2 regions of the Phycicoccus sp. M110.8 genome follow, and region 2 is predicted to be linked to the other one. Evidence: riboswitches for the same ligand, from Rfam matches in the RefSeq annotation. Region 2 holds a riboswitch; the other holds the start of a gene.

Region 1 (14,337 bases), on a different contig from region 2:
ACGCAGGGCGGCACGACGCGCGTGGCAGTGGTCGGCGCCAACGGCCGGATGGGGCAGCAGGCCTGCCGCGCGGTCGAGGCGGCCGACGACCTCGAGCTCGTGGGCAGCTACGGCCGGGGCGACGAGCTCGGTGACCTCGGCGGTGCGCAGGTGGTCGTCGACCTGACCGTGCCCGACTCCTCGCCGGGGGTGGTCGCCCACTGCGTCGAGCGCGACGTGCACGTCGTCGTCGGGACGACCGGCTGGGACGACGCCCGTCTGGCGGCCCTGCGGCAGCAGCTCGCCGACCACCCGCAGGTGGGGGTGCTCATCGCGCCGAACTTCGCTATCGGCGCGATCCTGATGATGCGCTTCGCCGCCCAGGCGGCACGGTTCTTCGAGTCGGTCGAGGTCGTCGAGCTGCACCACCCGGCGAAGGTCGACGCGCCCTCCGGGACCGCGGCCCGCACCGCCCGCATGATCGGCGAGGCGCGCCGCGACGCCGGGCTCGGCGAGGTCCCGGACGCCACCACGCACGACCCGGACGGCGCGCGCGGCGCGCGGGTGGACGGCATACCGGTGCACTCGGTGCGCCTGCGCGGACTCGTCGCGCACCAGGAGGTCCTGCTCGGCGGCCCCGGCGAGCTGCTCACGATCCGGCACGACTCCTTCGACCGCGAGTCGTTCATGCCCGGCGTCCTGGCCGGCGTGCGCGCCGTCGCCGACCACCCCGGGGTGACGGTCGGGCTCGAGCACTACCTCGGCCTGGGGGACTGAGTGCGCGAGAAGGTCACCGCGGTCGTCCTGCTGGTCGTCCTCGCGTTCTACTGCGCGACGATCGGCTGGCGCGGCTTCGCGCTCATCGGGGACGGGCGGCTGGTGCCGGTGCTGCTCGGGCTCGGGGTCGTCCTCGTGCCCGTCGTGGCGCTGCTGGCGATGGTGCCGCTGGTCCGGCTGGCGCGCGACGGGTCGCGGATGCTGGCCGAGGCGAATGCCGGGAACGCCGCGCCGCAGGTGGTGCAGGAGCTCGAGCAGGCGGAGCAGTGCCGGGTCGGCAAGGACCGGGCGGGGGAGCAGCGGCACTACCGGGCGGCCGTGCGGGCCTGGCGCGCCCATCGTCCCTGAGGGGGCGCGCGAGGGGGCCGTCGCGGCCTACGGTTGCTGCCATGCACCGTTCACGCATCGGTCTCGTCCTCATCGACCACGCCCCTGAGCACTACGACGCCGGGTTGCAGTTCTGGGCCGGCGTCCAGGGCGTCCGGCCCCGCCCCGACGGCGAGTACGCCTCGGTGGGCGAGATCGGCACGGTCAGCCTGGAGACGCAGCGGCTGCAGGAGGGGCCGTCGCGCATCCACCTCGACATCGAGGCCGACGACGTGGCGGCGGAGGTGGCCCGGCTGGAGGGGCTCGGTGCCCGCGTGGTGCAGCGGCACGAGTCGTATGCCGTGATGGCCGACCCGGGCGACCTCCTGTTCTGCGTCGTGCCGGTGCAGACTGGCGACCGGTTCGTCGAGGACGCACTGGAGTGGCGCTGAGGACGGCCTAGGAGGTCGGTCCGCGCGGGCCGGTGCCGGCGGCGACTCGTGCCGGAAGCGGCACGAATGGCCCTGGCGAGGCGGGCCTCGGGGCGATTCGTGACACAACCGCCACGAGCGGCCCTGGCCCCGATCGGCCGGGGGACGGTGGGAGCCCTAGGCCATACCGGCCAGTCGCAGCAGGGCTGCGGTGAGCGCGGCCAGCACGACGACCACGAGGAACGGCGCCCGCAGCACCAGGGCGACGACCGCCACCGCGACGGCCACGGCGCGGGCGTCGAGCGTCAGCCCGCCTCCCTGGCGGGTGAAGGTCTGCACCGCCACCAGCGCGGCCAGCAGGGCGACGGGCAGCGCGGAGGTGATGCGAGCGCTCCGCTCACCCTCCAGCCAGCGCACCGGCACGACGTGCCCCAGGAGCTTGAGCAGGTATGCCAGGGCGCAGCCGAGCAGGACCGCCGTCCACGTGCTCACGCCGCCGTCTCCTCGTCGCTCCAGCGGTGCGGTGGCCGCGGGTCCTGGTGGGCCCGGCGCCACACGCCGGCGAGCAGGGCGCACAGCGCTGCCACCAGGACCGGGACGCCCGCCGGTGCGTGCGGGGCGACGAGCACCGAGACCAGCGCGGCCAGCGCGGCGATCGCGAAGGAGTCCCACGACTTCAGCCGCGGCCACAGCAGGGCGCAGAAGGCCGCGGCCGCTGCGGCGTCCAGACCGTAGGTGCGGGGGTTGCCGACCTGCTTGCCGACGAGGGCGCCCACGAGCGTCATGGCGTTCCAGCAGAGGAAGACCCCGACGCCGGTTGCCCAGAACCCCAGCCGGCCGGCGGCCGCCTCCGGCTGGCCGACGCCCACGGCCGTGGACTCGTCGATGGTGAGGTGGGCGGCCAGCAGCCGGCGGGGGCCGCGGGCGCCGAGGAGCTGGGAGACCTGCAGGCCGTAGAGGCCGTTGCGGATGCCGAGCAGGCCCGCGGTCGCCACCGCGGTCAGCCCGGCGGTGGGCGCGCCCGCCAGGATGCCGACGAACGCGAGCTGCGAGCCGCCCGTGAACATGAGCAGCGAGAGCACCTGCGTCTGCCAGGTGCTCAGCCCCGCGGCGACCGACAGTGCGCCGAAGCTGACGCCGTAGGCGCCGGTGGCGACTGCGACCGACGCCGCCTGCCGCAGCACCTGCCGCCGGCGGCCGGCCGCGAGCGCCGGGCCGGTCATGCCGGCGGTGGCGCCGTGATGTCGGCGACGAGTCGGACCTCGCGCGCGGTCGTGCCGTCGGGGGACACGACCCGGTCGCGGAACGCGCCGTCGGGGTGCAGCCCCGCGGTCATGAGGAACGCCCGGGTCGCCTCGTCGTCGGCCAGGACCCACGTGGAGAGGGCCTCTGCACCGGCACCCCGCAGTGTGTCGACGGCGGCGTTGAGCAGCCGCGACCCGTGGCCGCTGCGCCGGGCCTGGGGGTGGACCCCGAGGACGCCGAGCTCCCCGGTCTCCGGCGAGGCGTCGGGGTCCTGGCTCGGACCGATCGAGGCGAACCCGACCACCTGCTCCCCGGCACAGGCCACCAGCAGCCGGTAGACCCCGGCCGGTGGCGAGGCCAGCGACCGCCGCCAGGCGCTCGCGAACGCCTGCGGCTCGAAGCCGTCCACGACGTCGCCGGGCAGCACCCCGGCATACGCCTCGCGGAAGACCGTCGCCTGCACCAGGCCCACGGCCGGTGCGTCGCTCTCACGGGCGGTGCGCACGCTCGCGTCGGCGAGGGGTCCGGGCGGGTGCGGGTGGTCGTGCGCCATGGTCGCCATCCTCCCAGCACGTCCCGACCGGGCGTCCGGGGGCCCGCAGCCGGTCGCTGCCGGGCTGGGGCGGGGAGGTTCGGGAAGCCGTCGCGAGGGGGTTCAGGCGCGCTCGTAGGCGACCCAGCTGAACCCGTCGCGGCGCTCGCGGCTCACCTCTCGCCACGCGGCGCGGTCGATCGTGGGGAAGGTGACGTCGCCGTCGGGGGCCTGGTCGACCTCGGTGATGAGCAGCCGGCGCGCGAACGGCATCGCCTCGGCGTAGACCTGCCCGCCACCGCACACGAACACCTCGTCGGCGGGACCCGCCAGGGCGAGGGCCTCGCTCAGCGAGTGGGCGGTCTCGACGTCGGCGTGCGACCAGTCGGGCTGGCGGGTGATGACGATGGTCCGGCGGCCGGGCAGCACCCGGCCGATGGAGTCGAACGTCTTGCGCCCCATCACCATCGGGTGGCCCATGGTCGTCCGCTTGAAGAACGCGAAGTCCTCCGGGAGGTGCCAGGGCATGTCGTTGTCGGCGCCGATGACGCCGTTGCGCCCGACCGCCGCGATGAGCGTCACCTGGGTCATACGGCGATCGGCGCCTTGATCGAGGGGTGCGCCTCGTACCCGACGAGCTCGAAGTCGCCGAGGTCGTAGTCGTCGATCGAGGCGTGGGGCGTGATCCGCATGGTCGGCAGGGGGAGCGGCTCACGGGTCAGCTGCAGCCGGGCCTGCTCGAAGTGGTTGGAGTACAGGTGGGCGTCGCCGAGGGTGTGCACGAACTCGCCCGGCTCGAGGTCGGTGAGCTGGGCGACGACCATCGTGAGCAGGGCGTACGACGCGATGTTGAACGGGACGCCGAGGAAGATGTCCGCCGACCGCTGGTAGAGCTGGCACGACAGCCGCGCTCGGCGCCCCTCGGTCGCGGGCGTGACGTAGAACTGGAACATCGTGTGGCACGGCGGCAGGGCCATGTCGTCGACGTCGGCGACGTTCCAGGCGCTGACGATGTGGCGCCGGCTGTCGGGGTTGGTGCGGATCGACTCGATGACCTTGGCGATCTGGTCGACGTGCCGGCCGTCGGGCGTCGGCCACGACCGCCACTGGTAGCCGTAGACCGGTCCGAGGTCGCCGTTCTCGTCGGCCCACTCGTCCCAGATCGTGATGCCGCGCTCCTGCAGCCAGCGGACGTTGGAGTCGCCGCGCAGGAACCAGATGAGCTCGCCGATGATCGACTTGAGGTGCAGCTTCTTGGTCGTCAGGACCGGGAAGCCCTCGGCCAGGTCGAACCGCATCTGGTAGCCGAAGACCGAGCGCGTGCCCGTGCCCGTGCGGTCGGACTTGTCCACCCCGGTGGTGAGGACGTGGTCGAGGAGGTCAAGGTACTGCTGCACGCTCGAAGGGTATCCCGGAGCGGTACCGGGCCGAGGGAACGGCGCGGGAGCGCCAGCCGGCGCCGGGTTCCCGCCGTTCTCGGGTCGTGGGTGCGGCGCCGGGACGGGAGCGGACCGCCCGGGGCGATAGCCTGCAGGCATGAGCACGCACAGCCCGTTCGGCCGCCTCCTGACGGCCATGGTCAGCCCGATGCGCCCGGACGGCAGCCTCGACGAGGAGGGCACGCGCCGGCTCGCGACCCACCTCCTCGACACCGGCCACGACGGCATCGTCGTCAACGGGACGACGGGGGAGTCGGCCACCCTGAGCGAGGACGAGAGCATCGCCATGGTGCGACTCGTCGCCGAGACCGTGGGCGACCGTGCCCAGGTGGTGGCCGGGGTCGGGTCGAACAACACCGCCCACAGCGTCGAGATGGCCCACCGAGCCCAGGAGGCCGGGGCCACCGGCCTGCTGCTCGTCAGCCCCTACTACAACAAGCCGACCCAGCCCGGCCTCGTCGCCCACTGCAAGGCTGTCGCCGCCGCCACCGAGCTCCCGGTGATGCTCTACGACATCCCCGGCCGCACCGGCATACCGTTCACGACGGCCACCCTGGTCGAGCTGGCGCAGGTGCCGACCATCCGGGCGGTCAAGGACGCCAAGGGCAACGCGTTCGAGACGAGCAAGGTCCTCGCCGCGACCGACCTGCTCTACTTCTCCGGCGACGACGCGACCACGCTGCCGTGGCTGGCGCTCGGGGCGATCGGCACCGTGAGCGTCGTGGGCCACGTGGCGGGCCGTGAGTATGCCGCGATGCTGGCCGCCGTCGACGCCGGCGACCTGGCCGCTGCGCGCGAGGTGCACGAGCGGCTGATCCCGGCGGTGGAGGCGATCATGACGCCGTCGCAGGGCGCGATCATGGCCAAGGCGGCCCTCGTCGAGCTCGGGGTGATCGAGCACGCGACGGTCCGGCTGCCACTCGTCGAGTCGCCACCGGAGCACCTCGAGGCGCTGCGCGCCGGTCTCAAGGAGTCGGGTCTGCTGTGAGCCACCCCCACCCCGAGCTGACCGCACCCGCTCCGCTCGTCGACGGCGGCGTGCGCATCGTCGCCCTCGGCGGCCTCGGCGAGGTCGGCCGCAACATGGCCGTCATCGAGCACGCCGGGCAGCTGCTCGTCATCGACTGCGGCGTGCTCTTCCCCGAGGACCACCACCCGGGCGTCGACCTGATCCTGCCCGACTTCGAGTACATCGAGGACCGCCTCGACGACATCCAGGCGATCGTGCTCACCCACGGTCACGAGGACCACATCGGCGCGGTCCCGTACCTGCTCAGGCGCAAGCCCGACATCCCGCTGGTCGGCTCGATGCTCACCCTCGCGCTGGTCGAGGCCAAGCTCAAGGAGCACCGGATCACGCCGTACACGCTCGGCGTCAAGGAGGGGATGCGCGAGCGGCTCGGCGTCTTCGACTGCGAGTTCGTGGCCGTCAACCACTCGATCCCCGACGCGCTGGCCGTCTTCGTGCGCACGCCGGGCGGGACGATCCTGCACACCGGCGACTTCAAGATGGACCAGCTGCCGCTGGACCGCCGCCTCACCGACCTGCGGGCGTTCGCCCGGCTGGGGGAGGAGGGCGTGGACCTGTTCATGACCGACTCGACCAACGCCGAGGTGCCCGGGTTCACCACGCCCGAGCGCGACATCGCGCCGGCGATCGACAAGGTCTTCCGGCACGCCGAGCGCCGCATCATCGTCGCCTGCTTCTCCTCGCACGTGCACCGGGTCCAGCAGGTCCTCGACGCCGCGGAGAAGTCCGGGCGCAAGGTCGCGATGGTCGGGCGGTCGATGATCCGCAACATGGGCATCGCCGCGGACCTCGGCTACCTGCACGTCCCCGACAACGTGCTCGTCGACGTCAAGAAGCTCGACGACCTGCCCGACGACCGGGTGGTCCTCATCTGCACCGGGTCGCAGGGCGAGCCCATGGCGGCGCTGTCCCGCATGGCCAACCGCGACCACCGGATCGACGTCGGCGAGGGCGACACCGTGCTGCTCGCGTCGTCGCTCATCCCCGGCAACGAGAACGCCGTCTACCGCGTCATCAACGGCCTCATGCGCCTGGGCGCGAACGTCGTGCACAAGGGCAACGCCAAGGTGCACGTCTCGGGCCACGCCAGCGCCGGCGAGCTGCTCTACTGCTACAACATCGTCAAGCCCCGCAACGTCATGCCGGTGCACGGCGAGTGGCGCCACCTCGTGGCCAACGCCGCCCTCGCCGAGCAGACCGGAGTCGACCGCGACAACATCGTCGTGGCCGAGGACGGCGTGGTCGTCGACCTCGTCGACGGCCGGGCCCGGATCGTCGGCGCCGTCCCGTGCGGCTACACCTATGTCGACGGGTCGTCGGTGGGCGAGTTCGACGAGGCGCTGCTCAAGGACCGGCGCATCCTGCGCGACGAGGGCTTCATCTCGGTCATCGTCGTCATGGACGCCGCCACCGGGAAGATCGCGGCCGGCCCCGAGATCCAGGCCCGCGGCTTCGCCGAGGACGACGAGATCTTCAACCAGGTGCGGCCCAAGATCGAGCAGGCGCTGGCAGAGGCGACCGGCAAGGGCGTCACCGAGTCCTACCAGCTCGAGCAGGTCATGCGCCGGGCGGTCGGCAGCTGGGTCGGTGGCAAGATCCGCCGTCGCCCGATGATCATCCCCGTCGTCATCCAGGCCTGACCCACGCCGGGCCCCGCTCGCGCGCGGCCCGGCAGCACCCGGAATACCCACGCACAACGGCGGTTGCTCGGCAACCCGCGGGACAACAACCCGCGGGAAGCCGGGCAACCGCCGTTTTGCGGTGGAGGCGGGTGTGCCGGGTGGCCCGGCACGGTGCGGCGGTGCCGGCTGACCGGCTACCAGGGGCGGGCGACGTCGAGGGCGCGCGGGTCCACGACCGGGGCCCAACCCGACGGGCCGTGCACGTACTCGGCGGCCGGACCGTCGGCAGCGAGCTCGGCGACCGCCGACAGCAGCCGCTCGACGTGCTCGGCCGTGGTCGCCAGGCCGACGCTCGCCCGCACCGCGGTCGTCGGCGCCTCCTCGTCCACGTCGTCGAGCAGCGCGTCGACGCACAGGTGCGCGCAGAACTTGCCGTCGCGCACCCCGATGCCGTGCTCGGCCGACAGTGCCGTGGACACCAGCGAGGAGTCGAGCCCGTCGACGGTGAACGTCGCGACGGCCACCCGGTCGTGGTCGGGACCGAAGATCGAGTACGCCTGCACGCCCTCGATCGCGGCCAGGCCCTCGAGCAGCCGACGGCCGAGGGCGCGCTCGTGCGCCTCGACGGCGTCACGGTGGGCGCGCAGGGCCGAGCATGCCGCGGCGAGGGCGATGGCGCCGATGACGTTGGGGCTGCCCGCCTCGTGCCGGGCGGCGCCCCGCTGCCAGACGACACCGCGGTCGGTGACGGCCTTGGTGGCGCCGCCGCCGGCGAGGTAGGGAGCGGCGGCGTCCAGCCAGTCCGAGCGGCCCGCCAGGACGCCCGTGCCGAACGGCGCGTACAGCTTGTGCCCCGACAGCACGACCCAGTCGACGTCGAGCGCCGCGAGGTCGACCGCCCGGTGCGGGGCGTACTGGGCCGCGTCGAGGACGACCCGCGCGCCGCCCCGGCGGGCGATCCGCGCGAGCTCGGCGACGGGCCAGACCTCACCGGTGACGTTGGAGGCGCCCGCCAGGACGACGAGCCGGTGCCGGGCGGGGTGCTCGCGCAGGGCGGTGCGCAGCAGGACGGCGGCGTCGGCCGCGCTCCCGGGCACGGGCAGGCGGTGGGTGCGTCGGGCGGACCACGGCAGCAGCGCCGCGTGGTGCTCGGACTCGAAGACGAACACTGCCGTGTCGCGGGGCAGGCAGCGCGCGAGCAGGTTGAACGAGTCGGTGCTGTTACGGGTGAAGACGACCTCGTCGCCCTCGCGCGCACCCACGAAGGCCGCGACCTCGGCGCGCGCCTGCTCGTACCACGACGACGTCACGCGCGAGGCCCAGCCGTTGCCCCGGTGGACCGAGGAGTAGGTCCGCAGCGCGGTGTCGACGGCCTGCTTGACGCCGACCAGGGCCGGGGTGGACGCCGCGTGGTCGAAGTTCGCGTAGTCGACGACGCCGGTCAGCGTCGGTACCAGCAGCCGCTCGGACACGACGGCGGGGAGGGCGCCCGTCTCGCCGAGGGGGGCGAACTCGGTGGTCCGGACGTCCGGCACGGGTCGCAGGTGCTGGCTGCGGGCGTGCGCCAGCGGGGCGGTGCGTCGCGCGGTCGTCGTGTCCGCGTCACCGCGGGTCTGGTCGGTGGTCGCGATCGACATGCGAGGGCCTCCTGGGTCCGGTGGGACCCGGCGCTCGCGGGTCCGCGCTTGCCGGCAGCGGGCGCAGCCGGCCCGGTCGTCACCCGGAGCACCCCACCGCGGAGGAGGGTTGCTGGTCAGCGAGCCGGGGCTTGACGCTGACACTCATGACCTTGGTCGTCGACGGTAGCCGGGGCGAGCCGGTCCGGGCCACCGCTGCGGGGAGCTTCCCGCCATGCGAGACGTGCTGTCCGCTCCGTGGCCCCTGCGCCGGCGAACTCGTGGTCGGTTCGCCGGCGCAGGCCCCGCCAGACGCACGTTCAGGGTGCGCTGTTGAATGTTCGATGGGAAGTGTCTCGGCATCGAACTGGCCGATCGCGGTGGAGCTTCATCCGTTTGGAGGAGGCCGGAGTGGACATGTCGCCTCGGCCGGACGCAGAGGACGGACCCGCGAGAGAGATCACGGGTCCGTCCTCTGTCACTGGTGGACTAGCCCAGCCAGCCCACCACATCAATGACGACGTTGGCGCTCCGCTGGCTGTAGACCGCAATCTTGCCGTCCGAACCAACGCGCGCTATGACCTGGTTTGCGACCGTCTGACCGGTGAGGTAGTTGAGATTCGAGGCCGTGGGTAGCGAGGTTCCGCTGGGGTAGACCGTGGCGTAGCCGCTGCCGGTCGGCCCCGTCACCGTGACGTTGAGGACGACACCCGTGACCTTGAGGTCGTTGGGGATACCGCCTTGGCCGCGCATCTGGAACAGGCGGGGCACGCCAGCCGACAGCATGGGTCCCTGCGCGCCACGGGTGTCAGCGACACGAGCCGGGGTGATGCTGTTCATCCGTGCACCGGGACCCGGGTCCCCGCCCTGGTACCAGCCGACCACGTCGAGGATGACGTGCGTGGTGCCGCCGCTGTTGAAGACCATCACGTCACCCCCGGTGCCAAGGGGCATCGTGACGAGGTTCGGGACGTTCGCGCCAGGGGTGAAGTTGATGTTGCTGGCGGTCGGACGGCCCGACCCGGCGGGGTAGACCGTGAGGAACCCCGCCTTGGTCGGTGCCACCGCGGTCGCGTTCATCACCACCGCCGTCGCGCCGGCGGGCACGCCGCCCAGCCCGGCGACCTCGAACAGCCGGGCCTCGCCCGCACCCAGGGGTCTGGGCGCGACGCCGCCACCGCCGCGGGTGTCCGCGATCCGGGTCGGCGTGGTCGCAGGCGTGTACCGGGTGGCGCGCTGCAGCGCCCCGTTGGAGTAGTAGCCGACGACGTCCAGCAGCACGTGGGTCGAGCCGCTGAAGTTGAACATCGAGATCCGGCCGGAGCCGTCCACGGGAACCGTCGCGTGGTTCGCCACCGTCTGGCCGGCCGTGAAGTTGACCGTCGACACCGTGGGACGCGTCGTACCCGCCGGCCACAGGGTGAGGTAGGACGACTTGGTCGGCCCCGTCACGGTGGCGTTGAGGACCACCGCGCTGACCCCGGTCGACGGGACTCCGCTGAGGCCGCCGACCACGGACACGGTACGCGTTTGTCCGCTTCCCAGGGGTGACTTCTGGACCCGGGTGTCCAGGACCCGGTAGGGGGAGACGGCGGCGAACTCGCCCGCGGTGCTGCGGTCCCGGACGAACGACCCGACGGAAGACGTCGCGAGAGCGGCGCCCGAGGAGTCGAGAGCGGTAACGCGCCAATAGATCGCGGCATTGGGCCACTGGGGGGACAACTGGCCGGGCGCCCACGAGGTGAGGTCGGTCGTCAGGGACTCGATGTTGGCCGTGAAGCCTGAGTTGGTCGACGCCTCGACCCGGTAGCGCGTGGCTCCCGGCACCGAGGTCCAAGACAGCAGCAGGGTGCTGCTCTGGACGGTACTTCCCTGGGTGGGCGAGAGGAGCAGCGGCTTCGGCGCCTGCACGGTGAAGCTCGCCAGGGCCGTGTTGACCTCGGCCGACCAGGAACCACCGTTGCCGTTGATGTCGATCCGGCGCACTCGCCACCCATAGGAACCTGCGGGGAGGGCGGTGGTCGGAACGGCACTGCTCGAACGCGTCGTGATCGAGGCGACCCGGTTGGTCGGCGACAGGGCGTCACCGGGGTTCTTGTAGATCTCCACCTCGTACTTGGCCGAGTAGGACATTGCGTCCCAGCTCAGGAGCGGGGCCGACGGCGCGGAAGTTGCGTTGGTGGGCGTCAGACCGGTCGGTGGGGCCAACTTCTTCGAGAACGCGATGGGCGTGCTGAAGGTGAGCGGGTTGTTGGAGTTGTCGAATGCCTGCACTTGCCAGTACAGCGGGCCGTCCGGGTACGTCTTGAGGTCGGCCGTGTACTCGGTCTGGTCGACCCGCGGGCTGGTGTCGACGATCTGAGTGAAGTTGGCCGACGTGGAGATTTGCACGCGGTAGTACGCCGCCTCCTGACTCACGCCTTGGTCCTGGTTGGTGTACAGGTAGTCACGCCAAGCGAATCGCACCTCGCCGGTGGTCTCCTGGTAGCCGGCCAGCGGCGCCACGGTCTCGACGGCCGCCGACTGCTTACGAAAGGCGCGGGCCTGCGGGAAGACGCTGGTGTCGAATGTCCCGCAGTCGCTGGGGGTGATGCACGAGCGGACGTACCAGTACGTCGCCTGTCCGGCTTGGCTGTCGGGGAGCGACTCGCTCGGGGTGAACTCAGTGTGGACGGTCCGGAACTCGTGGGTGATGTTGGTGAAGTTGGGGTCGGTGGCGAGGTACAGGATGTAGAGGCCCGCGCCGGTAACCGGGTTCCAGCGGAAGGTCGGGGTGTCGTTCTCGACCGCGGTACATGACGCTGGCGGGCAGTTGGCCGGGGCCGTGAGCGTGGCGCCCGGCAGGGTGTCGATGTGGAAGGTACCCATCGGGGAGTCCCCGATCTTGCCGCTTGCGCCGATGGCCCGGACGAAGTAGTCGTAGTCGCCGGTCGACAACAGGCGGCCGAGGCTCGTGGACTGGCTGCCGGTGAAGGCGTATCCGGTCGCGTTGGTGCCGTTCGATGTGTTTGACGTCACCACTGAGAACGAGTTGGCGCCGGACTTGGAGTACCAGACCTGGTACGCCGTGGCCCCGATCACCGACGGCCACTGCATTAGAGGCGGGAGGTAAGGCTTAATCGTCGTCGTCGTGACCGGTGCGGGCGTGGACGCCTGGCCGGTGGGGCGGTTCCACGTGAACACGCGGGTCGGGCCGATGCGCGTGGGGTACCCGTCGGTGTAGTTCGTGTTGTTGTTGTCCTCCACGCCCTGGACCGTCCAGGCCCACGACGGGCACTTGGGGTCGAGTGTCTCGGGGACGTATTTGACGTTGTAGGTGAACGCCGTCACGGTGCCGCAGGAGGTGTTGGCAGGCGGGTTGACCGGGGAGATGGTCACCTTGTACTGGCCCATGTTGCGCGCAGGTGTCCAGCTCAGGACGGGAAGCGTCACGGTGGCGCCGCCAGCGGGGGAGACCTGGTCGATGTTCGGGTCCTCGTACAGGAACGACCGCACCTCGGTGAAGACACCGTTGGTGGCAGGCTGCTCCGGTCCGTCCTGGGCGCGGACCCGCCAGTACACGACCACGCCCGGTCGCACGATGCGCTCGTTGACCTGGTTCACCGGCTGGCACGTCGTCGAGGTGTTCGGAACCATCCTCCAGAACGGCGTGAGGGAGGCGTGGTTGGTGAAGCAGCTGGCGACACGGCTGGGCGAGAACGCTGCGTCGGAGGAGAACTGCACCTCGTAGTGCGAGGCGCCCCGCTGTGGCGTCCACGACAGGCGCGGCTCGGTCTGGGCGTAGTCACCGTCGGCCGGGGAGAGGAGCGTCACCTGCGGGCTGGGCTTGGGCGCAGTCAGGGCACCGTTGGGCAGCGCCGCCTCAGCCGTCGAGGTCGCCGGCCAGCCGCGGGTGAACGTCCTAGTCTCCGACCATGGGCCGGGCTCGGCCACCTCCGAGGTGCTCATGGCGCGGACCCGCCAGTAGTACGCGCCGGCCGGGAGGTTGAGGTCCTCGCTAGTGTCGGTGTCGTTGTCGGAGAAGCGCGTGCCCACGACCTTGCGACCACGGGTGGGGTCAGCCTGGCCGACGTTGTTCTTGCCCATGACAACCGGATTGTTGAAGTTCGCATCCGGGCTGACCTGGACCTCGTAGTAGGCCGCGCCGGCCATCGGCTCCCAGTCGAGCTCGACGTGCTCGATCGTGGGGCTGTTGGTGCTAGGCGGCGACGTCAGGGTCACCGGGGTGGGACTCCAGCTCATCTGGTAGGAGCGTGGGGTTGACCACTGGCTGTAGACGTTGCTGTTGCTCTTGGAGCGCACCCGCCACCAGTAGGTCGTGCCGAAGACTGGCGGGGACGTGGGGGCGTAGCTGAGGTTGGTCGTCGCCACCGGGGCCGGCGCGCCAACGAAGAGCGAGTCGTCGTCGATCTGGATCTCGTAGCCCTTGGCCCCTGGCATCGCGTTCCACTGGAAGTACAGGGCGTCCTTCGGGTATACGAGGTTGGTGTTGTCATCCGGGGCGACCAGGACTGGGGCGTTGCGTGCGGCCTTGGTGAAGGTGGACGTGGAGAAGCCGCTGGCTTGAGAACTGGAGTCGAGGGCGCGGACGCGCCAGTAGTAGTCGCCTACTGGAAGGTCGTTCGGCGGCGTTGCTTTCGTGTTGGCGGTGGACGCCGAGAACGACAGTGTCCCGGAGAAGTCGGAGACGGGGGAGACCTGCACGTCGTAGCGCGCCGCACCGGGTACCGCGTTCCAGCCCAGCACCGGATTGTCCAGCGACGAGGCGCCCGACGTGGGTGACGTCAGGACCGGTGACGCCGGTGCAGCGCTGGCTGAGGACAGCGGCCCCAGCGGCGCCAGCAGCCCGGCGATGATGACGGCCGTTGCGACGGAGGCAAGTTTGCGCATGGAGTTCCCCTGCTTGAGGCGTGGTGGACGCGGCACGGGTCACCCCGACAGGACGTCCAGTGCAGCCGCAAGGTTCGCAAGTCGGACACGCGCGCGTGAGGGCCCGGGGCGAAGGATGGCCGAAAGATGTGCAGCCATCGGCCGTTCGGACCATGTCCTGCACCGGGTGCCGCCGCCACCCAGGAATCCATCCTGCGGCGCGTGTGACGCGTGTGTCCGATGTGACGGTCGCGTACCCTGCGGAGCATGGCGACACGTCCGTCCACCTCCACGCGCTCCTCGAGCGGCCGGGGCACCACGACCCGCCCGGCCAACCGGCGCGGGGCGGCACCGCGCACCGCTGCCGCCCGGGGCAAGGGCAACGCCGCCAAGGGCGGCGGCCTGCCGCTGCCGCTGCGGGCCCTGCGCGGCACGTGGATGGGCATGGCCCACGTCGCGGGCGGCGCGGTCCGCCGCGTCGGGACCAGCGC
Region 2 (14,337 bases):
AAGGCGGCGAAGCCCAAGGCCATGACGACCAGCAGGACCGTGCCGAACGGCTGGCCGCGGAGCGACTTCAACGCGCCGTCGAGGCCGGTGGCCTCCTTGGCGTTGTGGTGGATCCCCGCCGCGCAGAAGAGGAAGCCGACGATCGCCAGGGCCACGCCCTTGGCGATGTAGCCGACGCGTCCGGCGCGAGTCGCCCACGTGCCGGGGTGGTCCTCCAGGTCCTGGAGGAACTTCTTCGACCAGCCCTTGTACACGTGGTAGACGCCGACCCCGATGATCACCAGGCCGACGACGACCACAAGAAACCGCCCGCCGGGCTTGGACATGAGGCTGGAGGTGAAGTCGACGCTCTGGGACTTGCTGTTGCTCGACCGGCCGCGGGCGAAGGTGAACGCCGACCAGGCGAGGGCGAGGTACACCACCGCCTTCGCGACGGCCTTGGCCCGGCCAGCCCAGGCGTCCTTGTCGTCACCGGGGTGCCCGATGACCGCGTCGGTGACCTGCCAGAGGGCCAGTCCGAGGAACGCCACCACGGCGAACCACAGCAGGGCCTTCCCGAGGCCGTTGCCGGCCAGGGAGGCGAGCGCCCCGCTCTGGTCGGCGTTCTTGCCGCTGTGCCCGAAGGCGACCTGCAGGGCGATCCAGCCGATGAGCAGGTGCAGCAGACCGCTCACTGCATATCCCGCCCGGGCCGCCCCTTCGAGCGCCGGGTGGTCGGACGCCTCGCGGGCGACCTGTTTGACGTCGTGTCCGTCCATGCCCACACCCAACCACCAACGGGTCGCACTGGCAGGGCAGTGGCGGCATTTGTCCCGACTCCGCCGGGTGCGTCGGCATCATGCTGCCCTCACCCCTGCGCCCTGCTGCGCCTCAGCCCTTGGCCTCGGACCAGCGGTGCACGACCGAGGTGTCGGCGACGAACCGCACCGCGCTCGACCCGGCCCACCGCCGGGCGCTGTCGGTGAGCGCGGTCCCGACCCGCGCCGTGGCCTCCTGGGCGTGCTCCTCCGGGACGTGCACGAGCAGCTCGTCGTGCAGGCACAGGACGATCTGCGCGCCGAGGTCGCGCGTGGTCGCCCGGACGGTGGCCGCCCAGGCCTTGAACAGCTCGGCCGCCGAGCCCTGGATCACCGCGTTGCGGGCGAACCGCCCCCGGGCGGCGTCCCACCCCGCGGCGTCCTGCGGCGGGGCGCCGGTGAGCACCTCGTCCAGCCGCAGCAGGCGCCCCCCGAAGGTGCGCAGGGGCCGGCGCCGCACGCCCGCGGCATACGCCTCGTCGAGGAAGGCCATGGCGACGGGGTAGGCACGTTCGAGGCCCCTGAGCGCCTCGCCGGCGGCGCCGCTGCGCTGGCCGTACATCGCAGCGAGGACGGCCACCTTGGCGACGGGTCGCTCGACACCGAGGCGGCTCGCCACCGGCGCGTAGAGGTCGTCGGCCCGGGTCGCCTCCGCGAAGGCGCCATCGCCGGAGACGACCGCCAGCACGCGTGGCTCGATCTGCCCGAGGTCGGCGCGCACGAGCACGTGGCCGGGGCGGGCCGCGACCGCGGGACGCAGCTCGGTGGGGAGGTTGTGCAGCCCGTTCTGGGCGGTCATCCGACCGGCGGCGCCGTCGCAGGCCGTCCACGCCCCGCGCAGCCGGTCGTCCGCCCCGACGTGGGCGTCGAGCCACCCGTAGCCGTAGGTCGTCGCGATCCGCTCCGCCTTGCGCCACTCGAGCAGTGCCTCGACGACGGCGTGGGTGCCGCGGTAGGGCTCCAGCATCCACTTGCGCGTGTTGGGCACGTCCACGCCGACCGCGGCCAACAGGTCCTTGACCTGCGCGGGGTTGCGCAGGTCCGTGGACTCGCGGCCGGGCACGTGGCGCAGGACCGCGGCATCCCTGCGCGCCCGGATGCTGCGGGCCTCGTCCTCGTCCACCGGGCGTGGTCCGGCCGCCGCCGCGATGAGCGACTCGGCGGTGGGGCGGTCGAGGGGGAGGCCGTCGCGGGCGAGCTCGACGCACAGCAGCGCGGCGGCCGACTCGGAGTGGGCCGCCGCCACGGCGCGGTCGCCGACGTCGGCCAGCCGCTCCTGCTGCAGGCGCGCGCAGTCCAGCGCGGCCTGCGCCCAGCCCACGAGCGTCTCGTCGTCCGGTGTCCACTGCGCAGTGCCCGGCTCGGCCGCGAGGTGGCCGTCGGGGCGCACCACCGATCCCGGTGGTGGCCCGTCGTCCGCGGCGTCGAAGTCGAAGAGGTCCCCGCGCCGAGCCTCCGGGACCCCGGCGGGATCGAGGCCGTGCGCTGCCGCCCACGCCTGCTGCGGCGCCGCCTCCCAGCCCCCGTGCAGGAGGCGGTGTGCCTCGGCGACGTCCCAGCACCGCGACACGGGTATGCCGTGTGCCACCAGCGGGTGCGCATCGGTCGCGGCCGCCCACCACACGAACCGGACGGGTCGTTTCGCGGCGTCCCGCTCGAGCCCGGCGGCGACGGCAACGGCCTCGTCGACCGGCGCGACGACCTGGACGCCGTCACCGACGACGGCCGCCCGTCCACCGGCAGAGGTGACGAAGGCGACGGGGTGCACGGGCATGACGCGGTCATCCTGTCACCCCGGGACGACACGGTCGCAGCTCTGTCCTCGCCGTCGACCTCCGGGCCGTGCCGCCCGACGAGCCGCCATCACCGGCCCCAACCGGAACTCGTCGTCCGCGAACGCCCACAACGGCCACGAAATGGGACAGGGTGGGCGGACCGGGCGCCCACTCGGCCCCCGGTCAGGTGACCCCCGCACGGGAACCCCCAACCAGGAGGAACACATGTCCCACATCCGCAGACGTGGCCTGGCACTCGCCGCATCGAGTGCCCTGCTCGCCGGATCCCTGCTCGCCGCCGGAGCGGCGAGCGCGTCGACCGAGTCGGCCACGGCCGACTCCACGCCGGTCCCCACAGCCTTCGAGGATGGCTACCTCATGAGCTACGTGCTCAACGCGAAGGCGGCCAACCCGGGCCAGACCCGGCTCGTCGAGCAGGCCGTCCGCGACGCGGGCGGCGTCGTGGTCCAGTCGTGGCCGCAGATCGGCGTCGTCGTCGCCCACTCCGACCGGGCGGCGTTCCGCACCGACGTCAAGCGCCTCGGCGGCAACGCCCTCGAGTCCGTCGGTGCCAGCCGCACCGCGTCGGTCAGCGAGGGGACGCCCTCGGACCTGTCCGCCTCATGGGGCCGTGGCGCGTCGGCGTACCAGCAGGCCCACGCCAAGCCCGCCAACGGTGACCTCTCCGACGCCATGACGACCCCCGCCGCGCCCGCCGCCGACCCGCGCGAGGCCGAGCAGTGGGACATGGTCGAGATCAAGGCCGACCAGGCCCACAAGATCACCGACGGTGATCGCAACGTCCTCGTCGGCGTCCTCGACAGCGGCATCGACCCCGACCACCCCGACCTGGCGCCGAACATCGACGTCGCCGACTCGGTGAGCTGCGTCGGCGCCGGACGGCCGAGCCAGGCCCCGGGCTCGTGGTACCCGACCACGTCCGACCACGGCACCCACGTCGCCGGCACCATCGGCGCCGCCCGCAACGGCACCGGCATCGTCGGCGTCGCCCCGAACGTGCGGATGGCCGCGGTGAAGGTCGTCAACGACGACGGGTTCATCTACCCCGAGTACGCCATCTGCGGCTTCGTCTGGGCCGGCATGCACAAGATGGACGTCACCAACAACAGCTACTACATCGACCCGATGGAGTACTGGTGCGGCGACCAGCCCGACCAGGCCGCGGTCCTCGAGGCCGTGGGTCGCGCGGTCCGCTGGTCGACCGAGCAGGGCGTCGTCCACGCCGCCGCTGCCGGCAACTCGGCCAAGGACCTCGCCAACAAGACCGAGGACAAGGCCAGCCCGAACGACACCAAGCCCATGACCCGCGTGATCAACAACGGCTGCAAGGACATCCCGACCGAGCTGCCGGGTGTCGTGACGGTCTCGGCGACGAACCGCGCCGAGCAGCTGGCCTCCTTCAGCAACCGCGGGCTCGGCGTCATCGACGTCGCCGCCCCGGGCCGCACCATCCTGTCCACGGTCGTGAAGGACAACGGCTACGGCACCAAGAGCGGCACCTCGATGGCCTCGCCGCACGTCGCCGGTGTCCTCGCGCTCATGAAGTCGGCGCACCCGACCTGGACGCCGGAGCAGATGGTCGCCAAGCTGCGCGCCCAGGCCGACGACCGGCCGTGCTCGGCCCCCGAGGGCGGCACGAGCATCCCGTGCACCGGCCCGGCGTCCGACAACAGCTACTACGGCGAGGGCATCGTCGACGCCCTCGACGCGGTGCAGTGAGCGACTGACCCACCGACGGCTCGCTCACCGGGCCGGACGACCGAGGCCGCGGCCCCCGCGCAGGGGACCGCGGCCTCGTGTCGTCGTGGCTCGAGAGCCGTTGCCACGGTGAGGTTTTCAGCTTTGCTAGGCTTGGGACTTCAGCGCCGCCTGGCGCTTGATCCGGCTGAGCATCCCGACCATCCCGCGCAGCCGCAGCGGTGACACGGCCTCGCCGAGGTGGAACCGGTAGGGCGCGTCCTCGGGCACGGCGAGCACCTCCTGCACGCTGAGCCCGTCGAGCCCCTCGTGCAGGATGCCCGCGAAGCCGCGGGTGGTCGGCGCCTCCGGCGGAGCCGAGAAGAAGAGGTGCACCGGGCGCTCGGCCGCCGGCCGCTGGTCGTCCTCCCCGTCGCCCACCTCGACCACGAGGAACAGCGGCGACTGGCACTCGTGGACCTGCTCCAGCTCACCCAGCCTCCCGGCATACCGCTCGGGGAGCTCGGGCAGGCCCTCGCTGAACTCCAGCAGGAGCTCGAGGCGCTGCGGCGCGGCGAGGTCCGCGAAGTCGTCCGCGATCTCCTGCAGTGCCGCGGGGAGGGGGGCGGCGTCGGTCACTTCGGGGCACCCTGCTCGACGGGCACGCGCACCGAGTTGCCCCACTCGGTCCACGAGCCGTCGTAGTTGCGCACGTCGTCGAAGCCGAGCAGATGGGTCAGGACGAACCACGTGTGCGACGAGCGCTCGCCGATGCGGCAGTAGGCCACCGTCGGCTCGTGCGGGTCCAGGCCCTGCTCCTGCAGGTAGATCGCCTCGAGCTCCTCGCGCGACCGGAACGTCCCGTCCTCGTTGGCCGCCCGTGCCCACGGCACCGACCTCGCCCCGGGGATGTGGCCGCCGCGCATGGCGCCCTCCTGCGGGTAGTCGGGCATGTGCAGCAGCTCGCCGGAGTACTCGCCGGGGGAGCGCACGTCGACCATCGGCTTGCCCAGGTGGGCCAGGACGTCGTCCTTGAAGGCCCGGATCGGCGCGTCGTCCCGCTCCACCACCGGGTATGCCGCGTCGCCCGTCAGCGGGGCGACCTGCGGGACGTCCCGGGTCATCTCGCGGCCCTCGGCGACCCACTTCGCCCGGCCGCCGTCGAGCAGGCGGACGTCCTCGTGGCCGAACAGGCTCATCACCCACAGGGCGTAGGCGGCCCACCAGTTGTTCTTGTCGCCGTAGATGACGACGGTCGTGTCGCGGCCGATGCCCCGCTGCGACATGACCCGCGCGAACTGCTCCGCGTCGACGTAGTCGCGCTGCACCGGGTCGTTCAGGTCCTGGTGCCAGTCGAGCTTGAGCGCACCGGGGATGTGGCCGGTGTCGTAGAGCAGGACGTCCTCGTCGGACTCGAGCAGGGCGACGGCGTCCGGCGCGCCGGTGCCGACCCGTCCCGCCGCGACCTGCTCGGCGAGCCAGTCGGTGCTGACGAGGCGCTCGGGGTGGGCGTACTGCTCGTGGGAGGGGGAGGTCGCAGTCATGCTCCAAGGCTAGACCGGTGACCTCGGCGCCCCCGTGGCAGGATGAACCGGAAACGGACGACACCGGTGCAACTCGACCCGAAGGGGTGCTGACGTGGCTTTTCTCGGACGTGGCAAGGACGACGAGGAGGCGAGGCCGCAGTCGGCGCTGGAGCTGGCGGCACATCCCGAGGTCGACCCGGGGCGGCTGTCCTCGACCGTCACGGGGCTGATCGAGAACCTGCTCGACACGGGGATCGACGGCAAGGGCCGGTTCGACTCGGCGCAGAAGGTCGCCGACGTCAAGCGGGCCGAGCAGGCGACCGCCGAGGGCGCCGTCGACGCGGTCGTGCGCCAGCACCTCAAGCTCGGTGCCGCGGGTGGCTTCGTGACGGGGCTCGGTGGGTTCATCACCATGCCGGTGGCGCTGCCGGTCAACGTGCTCGAGTTCTACCTCGTCGCGACCCGGATGGTGGCGGCCGTCGCGTGCCTGCGCGGGTACGACATCAAGCAGCCGCAGATCCGCTCGGCGGTGCTGCTGACCCTCGTCGGGGCCGACGCCGAGGACCTGCTGGCCAAGGCCGGCGTCCTCAGCACCGGGCGGCTCTCCAACCTGGCCGCGCAGCGGCTGCCCGGCCCGGCGCTCATGGTGGTGAACAAGGCCGTGGGCTTCCGCCTGCTGACGATGGCGGGCAAGAAGTCGCTCACGAAGCTGGGCAAGGGCGTCCCCATGGTCGGCGGCGTGCTCGGCGCCGGCCTCGACACCTACCTGCTGACCCGGATCGCCTCCCAGGCCAAGCACGAGTTCCCGCCGCGCAACACGGCGCACTGAAGCCGACGGCCGGGAACCCCGGGACGGAATCCTGCGTCCGACCCAGTCGTTGCACCCGTGTCCGGGACACCCGCCCCGGGACCTAGGAGGACCGATGGCCACCACGACCCGACTTTCCGCCTTCCGTTCGATCTTCAGCGCGATCCGCATCGCCAGCCGACCCGGCTCGGCGAGCATGGGGGAGCGGCTCGCGAGCCTGCCGCGCCTCGTGCGGGCGACCTTCCGCGGCGAGTACGCCGGCACCTCCCGGGGCCGCCTGCTCGCCATGCTGGGAGCCGTCCTCTACGTCGTGTCACCGGTGGACCTCGTCCCCGAGGCGCTGCTGTCCGTGGTGGGGCTGGCCGACGACGCGGTCGTGCTGTCCTGGATCGCCGCCGCGGTCGTGACCGAGACCGAGTCCTTCCTCGCCTGGGAGCGGACGCAGCCGGGCCGGGCGCGCGCTGCGGGCCGCGCCGGCGCAGCCCGCGAGACCGTGGACGGTCACGTGGTGCGCTGACCCCCTTCCGTCCACAGACCCGGCCCCGGCAGCCCTCCGTCCACAGGCGGGCGACCGGGGCCTGTCGCTGTCCCGGGGGCACGGCGAGGGTCGGGGCATGGAACCGATCCGGCTCACGAGCCCGTCCGACGTCCTGGCCCTGCTGCCGTACCAGCTCGGCTACCACCCCCACGACGCCGTCGTCGTGGTCACCCTCCACGGCCGCACCGTGGGGCTGGTCGAGCGCATCGACCTCCCGCCGCCGGAGCACGTGGCCGAGGCGGCCGACGCGCTGGTCGGGCCCCTGCTGTCGGACCTGCCGGACGCGGCGGTCCTCGTCGGCTACGAGTCCTCGCCCGGCACGAGCCTGCCGCTGCTCGACCAGCTCCGCCGTGGCTGCCGGCTCGCCGGGATCGAGGTGCTCGACCGCGTGGTCGTGCGCGACGGCCGGTGGTACTCGCCCGACTGCCGGGACGGCTGCTGCCCCGGGGAGGGCCGGCTCGTCGAGGAGCCTGCGGCGCACCCCGGTGTCGCCGAGCTGGTGGCCATGGGGGTGTCGCCGCTCGCCTCCCGCGCCGCCCTGGCCGACGTCGTCGCGGCCGACCCGGCCGTCGCACCGGCGGTGGGCCGGGCGCTCGCGAGGAGACGCTCCGGAGGCCTGCGGCGCGCGACGGGCCCGCGCGGTTCCGTCGACGACAGGCGCGCGTGGCTCCTGCAGTGGGGCGAGGCGCTCGACCTGGCCGACGACGCACGGGAGGTCGAGGACACCTCGCCCGCCACCGTCGCCGAGCTGGTGCTCAGCCTGGAGGACGTCGAGCTGCGCGACGGGCTGATCGCGCGGTGGTGCCCCGAGACGCTCCCGCTGGAGGCGTTGGGCGCACCGCTGGCCCACCAGCTGCGCACGCTGCTCCCCGAGCCGCCCTGGGCCGGCGGGGACGACGGGCCGGCAGCGGGTCGCCGCGCCGTGTCCCGGCTGCAGCGGCTGGCACGGGCGGTGCCGGACGAGGACGCCGCCCCCGTGCTGACCGTCCTGGCCAGCCTGGCGTGGTGGCTCGGCGACGGGGCCGTGGCCCGCGAGGCGCTCGAGCGCGCCCTGGGGGCGCGCCCCGACTACCGGCTCGCCCGGCTGCTCGAGCGGATGGTCGACCTGGGTGTCCGTTCCCGCTCGGACCGGCCGCCGGGCAGGGGGCTGGCGACCCCGGCCTGAAGGGTCCGCCCGCCCGCCGGTCGTGTCCCACGTCCCGGACGGCGTGTGCTCCGGGGGCTGCGCTTCGTATCATGGGCTCCAAGGTCATGAGTTCCAGCGCGAAGCCCCGGCTCGCTGGGCGGCAACCCTCCTCGCGGTGGGGTGCCCCGGGTGATGACCGGGCCCGCCTGACCGGCTGGGCAAGCGCGAGCACTGCAGGAGCCCTCCATGACCACCACGTCCCGACGTCCGAGCACCTCCGCTGCCTGGCGGGTCGGTGACCATCCCGGCCGGCGCCGGTTCGTGCGCCTCGGAGCGGTCGAGCTCGAGCGCGGCGGCGTCCTGCCCGACGTGACCCTCGCGTACGAGACCTGGGGCGAGCTCAACGCCGCCGGGGACAACGCCGTGCTGGTCGAGCACGCCCTCACCGGCGACAGCCACGTCGTCGGCCCGGCGGGCCCGGGCCACCCGACGCCGGGCTGGTGGGACGGGCTCATCGGCCCCGGCCGCCCCATCGACACCGACCGGTGGTTCGTCGTCGCCGCCAACGTGCTGGGTGGGTGCCAGGGCAGCACCGGCCCGGCCAGTGAGGCCCAGGACGGCCGGCCGTGGGGCAGCCGGTTCCCGTTCGTCACCGTGCGGGACCAGGTGCGGACCGAGGCGCTCCTCGCCGACGAGCTCGGTGTCGACGCCTGGCGGCTCGTGCTCGGTGGGTCCATGGGCGGTATGCGGGTCCTCGAGTGGGCGGTCACCTGTCCGCAGCGCGTCAGGGCCGCCGTGGTCCTCGCGAGCACGGCCCACGCGACCGCCGAGCAGATCGGGTGGTGCCAGCCCCAGTTGCTGGCGATCAGGTCCGATCCCGCCTTCCACGGCGGCGACTACTACGACCAGGAGACGGGCCCGGAGACCGGCCTCGGGATCGCCCGGCGGATCGCGCACGTCACCTACCGCAGCGAGCTCGAGCTGCACGACCGGTTCGGGCGGGAGCCGCAGGGCGGGGAGGACCCCCTCGGGGGCCGCGGCCGCTACGCGGTGGAGTCCTACCTAGACCACCACGCCGGCAAGCTGGCCGGCCGGTTCGACGCGAACTCCTACGTGGTGCTCACCGAGGCCATGAGCTCGCACGACGTGGGTCGTGGCCGCGGCGGCGTTGCCGCGGCCCTGTCGGCGGTCACCGCCGACGTCACCGTCGTCGCGGTCGACAGCGACCGGTTGTACCCGCCACGGCTGTCGCGCGAGATCGCCGAGGGCGTGCCCGGTGGCCGCCTGGTGACCGTGCACTCCGACTACGGGCACGACGGCTTCCTGATCGAGGTGGACCAGGTCGGCGCCATCGTGGCGGGCGTGCTCGCAGTCCCTGCCTGACCGGTCGATATCCGGTACGGTCGGCTCGGCGGCCGAGGCCGCTCGTCGACGAACGAGGAGGTTCCTGTGGCCATCGTGGTGGGTTACGTCCCGACCAAGGAAGGGCGCGCGGCCCTGCGCCGGGCAGCGGACGAGTCGCTGCTGCGCAAGTCCAAGCTCATCGTCATCAACTCCCAGCGCGGTGGCCGCGACTACGACTCCGACGAGGCCCAGCGCTTCGAGACCGAGCTGAGCCGCATCCAGGGTGAGCTCGACCGCGAGGGCCTCGAGCACGAGGTGCGCCAGCTGGTGCGCGGCAACGAGCCCGCCGAGGACCTCATCGCCGTGGCCGAGGAGGAGCAGGCGGACTTCATCGTCATCGGCCTGCGCCGGCGCACGCCGGTGGGCAAGCTGATCCTGGGGTCGAACGCCCAGCGGATCCTGCTCGACGCGTCCTGCCCCGTGCTGGCGGTCAAGGCCGAGGGCTGACACCTCGCGCGACACGCCGCGAACGCACGGACGCGCCCACGATGGCGCGGGCCGACACATGCGGCGGCAGGCAGGCGCACACGCACCGACATCGCGGAGGCAGTTCGTCTCCCGGCGGGGAGAATTTGCCCACCGATGCGGGTTTGCGGGGCATCTCGTTTTACAATGTCACCATCGAGGTCGGCCAGAGCCCAGCTCCCGGCAGCCCAAGCAATACTTCCGCCCCCGCAGTTGTTGTCACAGGCATCCCCCCGGTGTGCCCGTGATGGCGCGCGCCGTGCCGCGAGTCCGCGACGAAAGGTAGTCCGTGTCGCCTGTGTCCAAGAAGGCTGCGAGCCCCGCACCCACTCTTCCCCCGGAGTTCTCCCTGCCGTCGCTGCAGAAGCTGCTCCAGCAGGGACGCACGCACGGGTCGGTCGACTCCGCGCAGCTGCGTGAGGCGCTCGAGGGGGCGCAGATCGAGCCCAAGCGGATGAAGGTCGTGCTGCGCTCGCTCGACGAGCAGGGCATCCACGTCACACTCGACGCGGCCACCGCCTCGCGCGCCGTGGCGGCGACGAACACCCGGACCCGGACCACCGCGTCGGCCAAGAAGACGGCCGCCAAGAAGACTGCCGCCAAGGACGCCGCGCCCGAGAAGAAGCCGGCCGCCAAGACCACCACCGCGAAGTCGGCGACCAAGGCCGCGTCCGGTGCGACGACCGCCGCGGGCGCCACCAAGGCCGCCGCGAAGACGGCGAAGGCCACCACCACGAAGAAGGCCGCCGCGGCTGCTGCCGGCACGGCCGCCGCCCCGGCCAAGGGTCCGGCGACCAAGGTCGCGGCCAAGAAGGCCGCCGGCTCCAAGGCCGCCGGCGAGGCCGCGGAGGGCGCGGCCGCCGAGGACGTGCCGGAGGAGGAGCTCGAGGACGACCCCGAGCCCACCGACGTGGTCGAGGCCGAGCTCGAGGAGGTCGACGTCGAGGCGGACGCGGCCGAGGAGGAGAAGTCCGAGGAGGACGAGAAGACCGGCTTCGTCCTGCGCGACGACGACGAGGAGGACGCACCCGTCCAGCAGGTCGTCACCGCCGGCGCCACCGCCGACCCGGTCAAGGACTACCTCAAGCAGATCGGCAAGGTCGCCCTCCTCAACGCCGAGCAGGAGGTCGAGCTCGCCAAGCGCATCGAGGCCGGCCTGTTCGCCGAGGAGCGCCTGAACTCCGGCGACAAGCTCGACATGAAGCTCAAGCGCGAGCTGTGGTGGATCGCCCAGGACGGCAAAAAGGCCAAGAACCACCTGCTCGAGGCCAACCTGCGCCTCGTGGTCTCGCTCGCCAAGCGGTACACCGGTCGCGGGATGCTCTTCCTCGACCTGATCCAGGAGGGCAACCTCGGCCTGATCCGTGCGGTCGAGAAGTTCGACTACACCAAGGGCTACAAGTTCTCGACGTACGCGACGTGGTGGATCCGCCAGGCCATCACCCGCGCGATGGCCGACCAGGCGCGCACCATCCGCATCCCGGTGCACATGGTCGAGGTCATCAACAAGCTGGCCCGCGTGCAGCGCCAGATGCTCCAGGACCTCGGGCGCGAGCCCACCCCGGAGGAGCTCGCCAAGGAGCTCGACATGACCCCTGAGAAGGTCGTCGAGGTCCAGAAGTACGGTCGCGAGCCCATCTCGCTGCACACCCCGCTCGGTGAGGACGGCGACAGCGAGTTCGGTGACCTCATCGAGGACTCCGAGGCGGTCGTGCCGGCCGACGCAGTGAGCTTCACGCTCCTGCAGGAGCAGCTGCACTCGGTGCTCGACACCCTCTCCGAGCGCGAGGCCGGCGTGGTCTCGATGCGGTTCGGCCTCACCGACGGCCAGCCCAAGACGCTCGACGAGATCGGCAAGGTCTACGGCGTGACCCGTGAGCGGATCCGCCAGATCGAGTCCAAGACGATGAGCAAGCTGCGTCACCCGAGCCGCAGCCAGGTGCTGCGCGACTACCTGGACTGACGACGACGCGGGGAGGACCCGACCGAGCGCCAGCGAGGGAGGCCCGGACCCGCGAGGAGTCGGTCCGGGGGATCCTGGACTGACGACGACGCGGGGAGGACCCGACCGAGCGCCAGCGAGGGAGGCCCGGACCCGCGAGGAGTCGGTCCGGGGGATCCTGGACTGACGACGACGCGGGGAGGACCCGACCGAGCGCCAGCGAGGGAGGCCCGGACCCGCGAGGAGTCGGTCCGAGGTATCCTGGACTGACGACGCACGACGAAGGCCCCGAGGACCAGGTCCTCGGGGCCTTCGTCGTGCCGGACGCGGGAGGCCTTCACTCCCGGTGGACCGGGATGGCCCGCATCCGCCCCTCGTCGCAGAGGACGACGACCTCGTCCCCCGTCGTGTCGCCGAGGGCGGCGAGGACGGCCTCCGGGGTCACAGGCTCGCGCACCACGGCCTCCGGGGTCACGGGCTCGCCAGCCGGCGTCGGTGCCGTGGCGGCATGCCCGTCGGCGGTCGGGGTCCATGCCTGCACCCGGCCGCCGGTGGTGCGCGCGAGCGTCCTGGCCAGGTCGGCGTCGTGGGGCCCGAGCACCAGCACGTAGCGCGGGCCGCGCCTGTGCGCCGGCGCAGCGACGCGGTCGGCCCGGTAGACCGTCCAGTGGTACGCGGCGACCGCGGCCGCGGCGAGCAGGATGCCGAGGGCGAACCGCGCACTGCGCAGCGTCGCCGCGCCCAGGGTGTCGTTGAAGGCCGCGTCGAAGAACTGGTACACCGCGACGAGCAGGCTCACCACGGCGGCGACGCTGCTGGCGCCGAGCAGGACGAATAGGTAGGCCCGGCGGGTCGGCGACTCCAGCTCGGCCCGCGGTGCGGCGTGGACGGCGCGCTGCGCCAGTCGCCAGTAGAACGCCCACACGGGAGCCCCCACGACCAGCAGGGTCACCGCGGCGAGCACGGTGTTGACCGGGCTCGCGCCGGTCAGCACCGTGCTGTTCGTGGCGCCCTCGACCGCCGCGACGACCAAGGTCGCGACGCCGGCGGCTGCGGCGACGAGGGCGGCGCCCGCCAGGAGGTACTCGTAGACGCGGCGACCCTCGGTCCGCGCGGGGTGCTCGCCCTGCTCGAGCACGGCGTGGTGGTACCACCACACGAGTCCGCCGGCGACGACGAGCCCGGTTGCTGCCGGGGCGCCGGCGAAGTGGTCCGCGGCATACGTCGTCGTGGGGCGCCCGACGAGCCAGACCAGGGTGTCGTAGAGGACCGTGCTCGCGGCGACCAGCGCCACGACGAACCCGGCTCCCACCCCGGCGAGCAGCGCGTACGCCACCCACCAGCCGGTCCGCGGCTCACGGGAGGCGGTGCGCACCCAGTACTGCAGCCAGACCACGGCGCCCACGGCCAGGGTCACCCCACCGCGCAGGGCAGGGTGGGCGCCCGTCGTGAGCAGGTCCGTCGGCAGCGAGAACAGACCGCGGACCCCGGCGGCGACGAGGGTCCCGAGGCCGGAGGCGGCCGTCCACAGCCCTACTCCCGAGCCGGCCAGGTGGTGCAGGGCGCGATGGCCCTGCGGCACGGACCGTCCCTCGACCCACCAGAGGCCGCCCCACGTGGCGCCCCACACGATGGTGGAGGCGAGGGCGCCGCTGTCGTACGCCCGCACCCCCACGGCCCAGCCCAGGACCACCTGCACCGCGGAGACGGTGACGCCGAGGGCGGTCAGCGAGGCGACCGTGACGAACGCCGCCCAGGCGGTCGAACGCCGCTCCTCGGCCTGCTGCCGCAGCTGCCGGCGCGTGGTGAGGGCCAGGGCGAGCAGGAGCGGCAGGCCCACGAGGGTGAAGGTGACGCTGCGCGCGAGGGCGGTCTCGTCGGCCCGGGCGAAGGTGCCGCCCTCCAGAGCGCGGCCGAGCAGGCCCGAGACGCCGATCGCCGTGACGACGAGCAGGCCGAGGAGCAGCAGGTACTGGAAGAAGTGCCGCACCACGTGGACGTCCACGGGCCCGGCAGCAGACCGACCGGCCACGCGGCGGGAGGCCAGGACGACCCCGACGACCAGGAGCACCAGCAGGAGCAGGGCAGAGATCATTTCGTGCCTCCTGTGCAGTCGTAGAGCGGCCACGGGATGCCCTCGAGCAGCCAGCGGCCGCCCACGCGGGTCAGGTGGTAGACGTGCTCCTCGGACTCGCCGACGGCGAACGGGCCGTCGGAGTCGGTGCGGTCCACGGCCACCTGCACCTGCGCGGTGTCGG

What was found. A riboswitch is a leader RNA that binds a small molecule or an ion and turns the genes downstream of it on or off. The one in region 2 is predicted to bind S-adenosylmethionine.
Region 1: another riboswitch for S-adenosylmethionine. It lies ahead of RKE38_RS01365 (aminotransferase class V-fold PLP-dependent enzyme); the one in region 2 lies ahead of RKE38_RS11715 (homoserine O-acetyltransferase).

Annotation. Positions count from the first base shown of each region.
Region 1 covers NZ_JAWDIC010000001.1:272,757-287,093, reverse strand. The annotation lists gene dapB (4-hydroxy-tetrahydrodipicolinate reductase) at 1-756, shown strand, start outside; gene RKE38_RS01410 (hypothetical protein) at 757-1,104, shown strand; gene RKE38_RS01405 (VOC family protein) at 1,146-1,514, shown strand; gene RKE38_RS01400 (AzlD domain-containing protein) at 1,671-1,985, opposite strand; gene RKE38_RS01395 (AzlC family ABC transporter permease) at 1,982-2,716, opposite strand; gene RKE38_RS01390 (GNAT family N-acetyltransferase) at 2,713-3,291, opposite strand; gene RKE38_RS01385 (dihydrofolate reductase) at 3,394-3,861, opposite strand; gene RKE38_RS01380 (thymidylate synthase) at 3,858-4,667, opposite strand; gene dapA (4-hydroxy-tetrahydrodipicolinate synthase) at 4,807-5,697, shown strand; gene RKE38_RS01370 (ribonuclease J) at 5,694-7,379, shown strand; gene RKE38_RS01365 (aminotransferase class V-fold PLP-dependent enzyme) at 7,556-8,998, opposite strand; SAM riboswitch class IV at 9,038-9,150, opposite strand; gene RKE38_RS01360 (hypothetical protein) at 9,467-13,867, opposite strand; gene RKE38_RS01355 (FtsK/SpoIIIE family DNA translocase) at 14,114-14,337, shown strand, end outside.
Region 2 covers NZ_JAWDIC010000002.1:29,733-44,069, reverse strand. The annotation lists gene RKE38_RS11755 (DUF1206 domain-containing protein) at 1-758, opposite strand, end outside; gene RKE38_RS11750 (DNA polymerase) at 871-2,571, opposite strand; gene RKE38_RS11745 (S8 family peptidase) at 2,798-4,312, shown strand; gene RKE38_RS11740 (SufE family protein) at 4,439-4,909, opposite strand; gene RKE38_RS11735 (sulfurtransferase) at 4,906-5,814, opposite strand; gene RKE38_RS11730 (EcsC family protein) at 5,909-6,625, shown strand; gene RKE38_RS11725 (YkvA family protein) at 6,720-7,121, shown strand; gene RKE38_RS11720 (DUF4192 domain-containing protein) at 7,219-8,307, shown strand; SAM riboswitch class IV at 8,390-8,499, shown strand; gene RKE38_RS11715 (homoserine O-acetyltransferase) at 8,515-9,651, shown strand; gene RKE38_RS11710 (universal stress protein) at 9,718-10,119, shown strand; gene RKE38_RS11705 (RNA polymerase sigma factor) at 10,436-12,100, shown strand; gene RKE38_RS11700 (DUF5671 domain-containing protein) at 12,417-14,174, opposite strand; gene RKE38_RS11695 (hypothetical protein) at 14,171-14,337, opposite strand, start outside.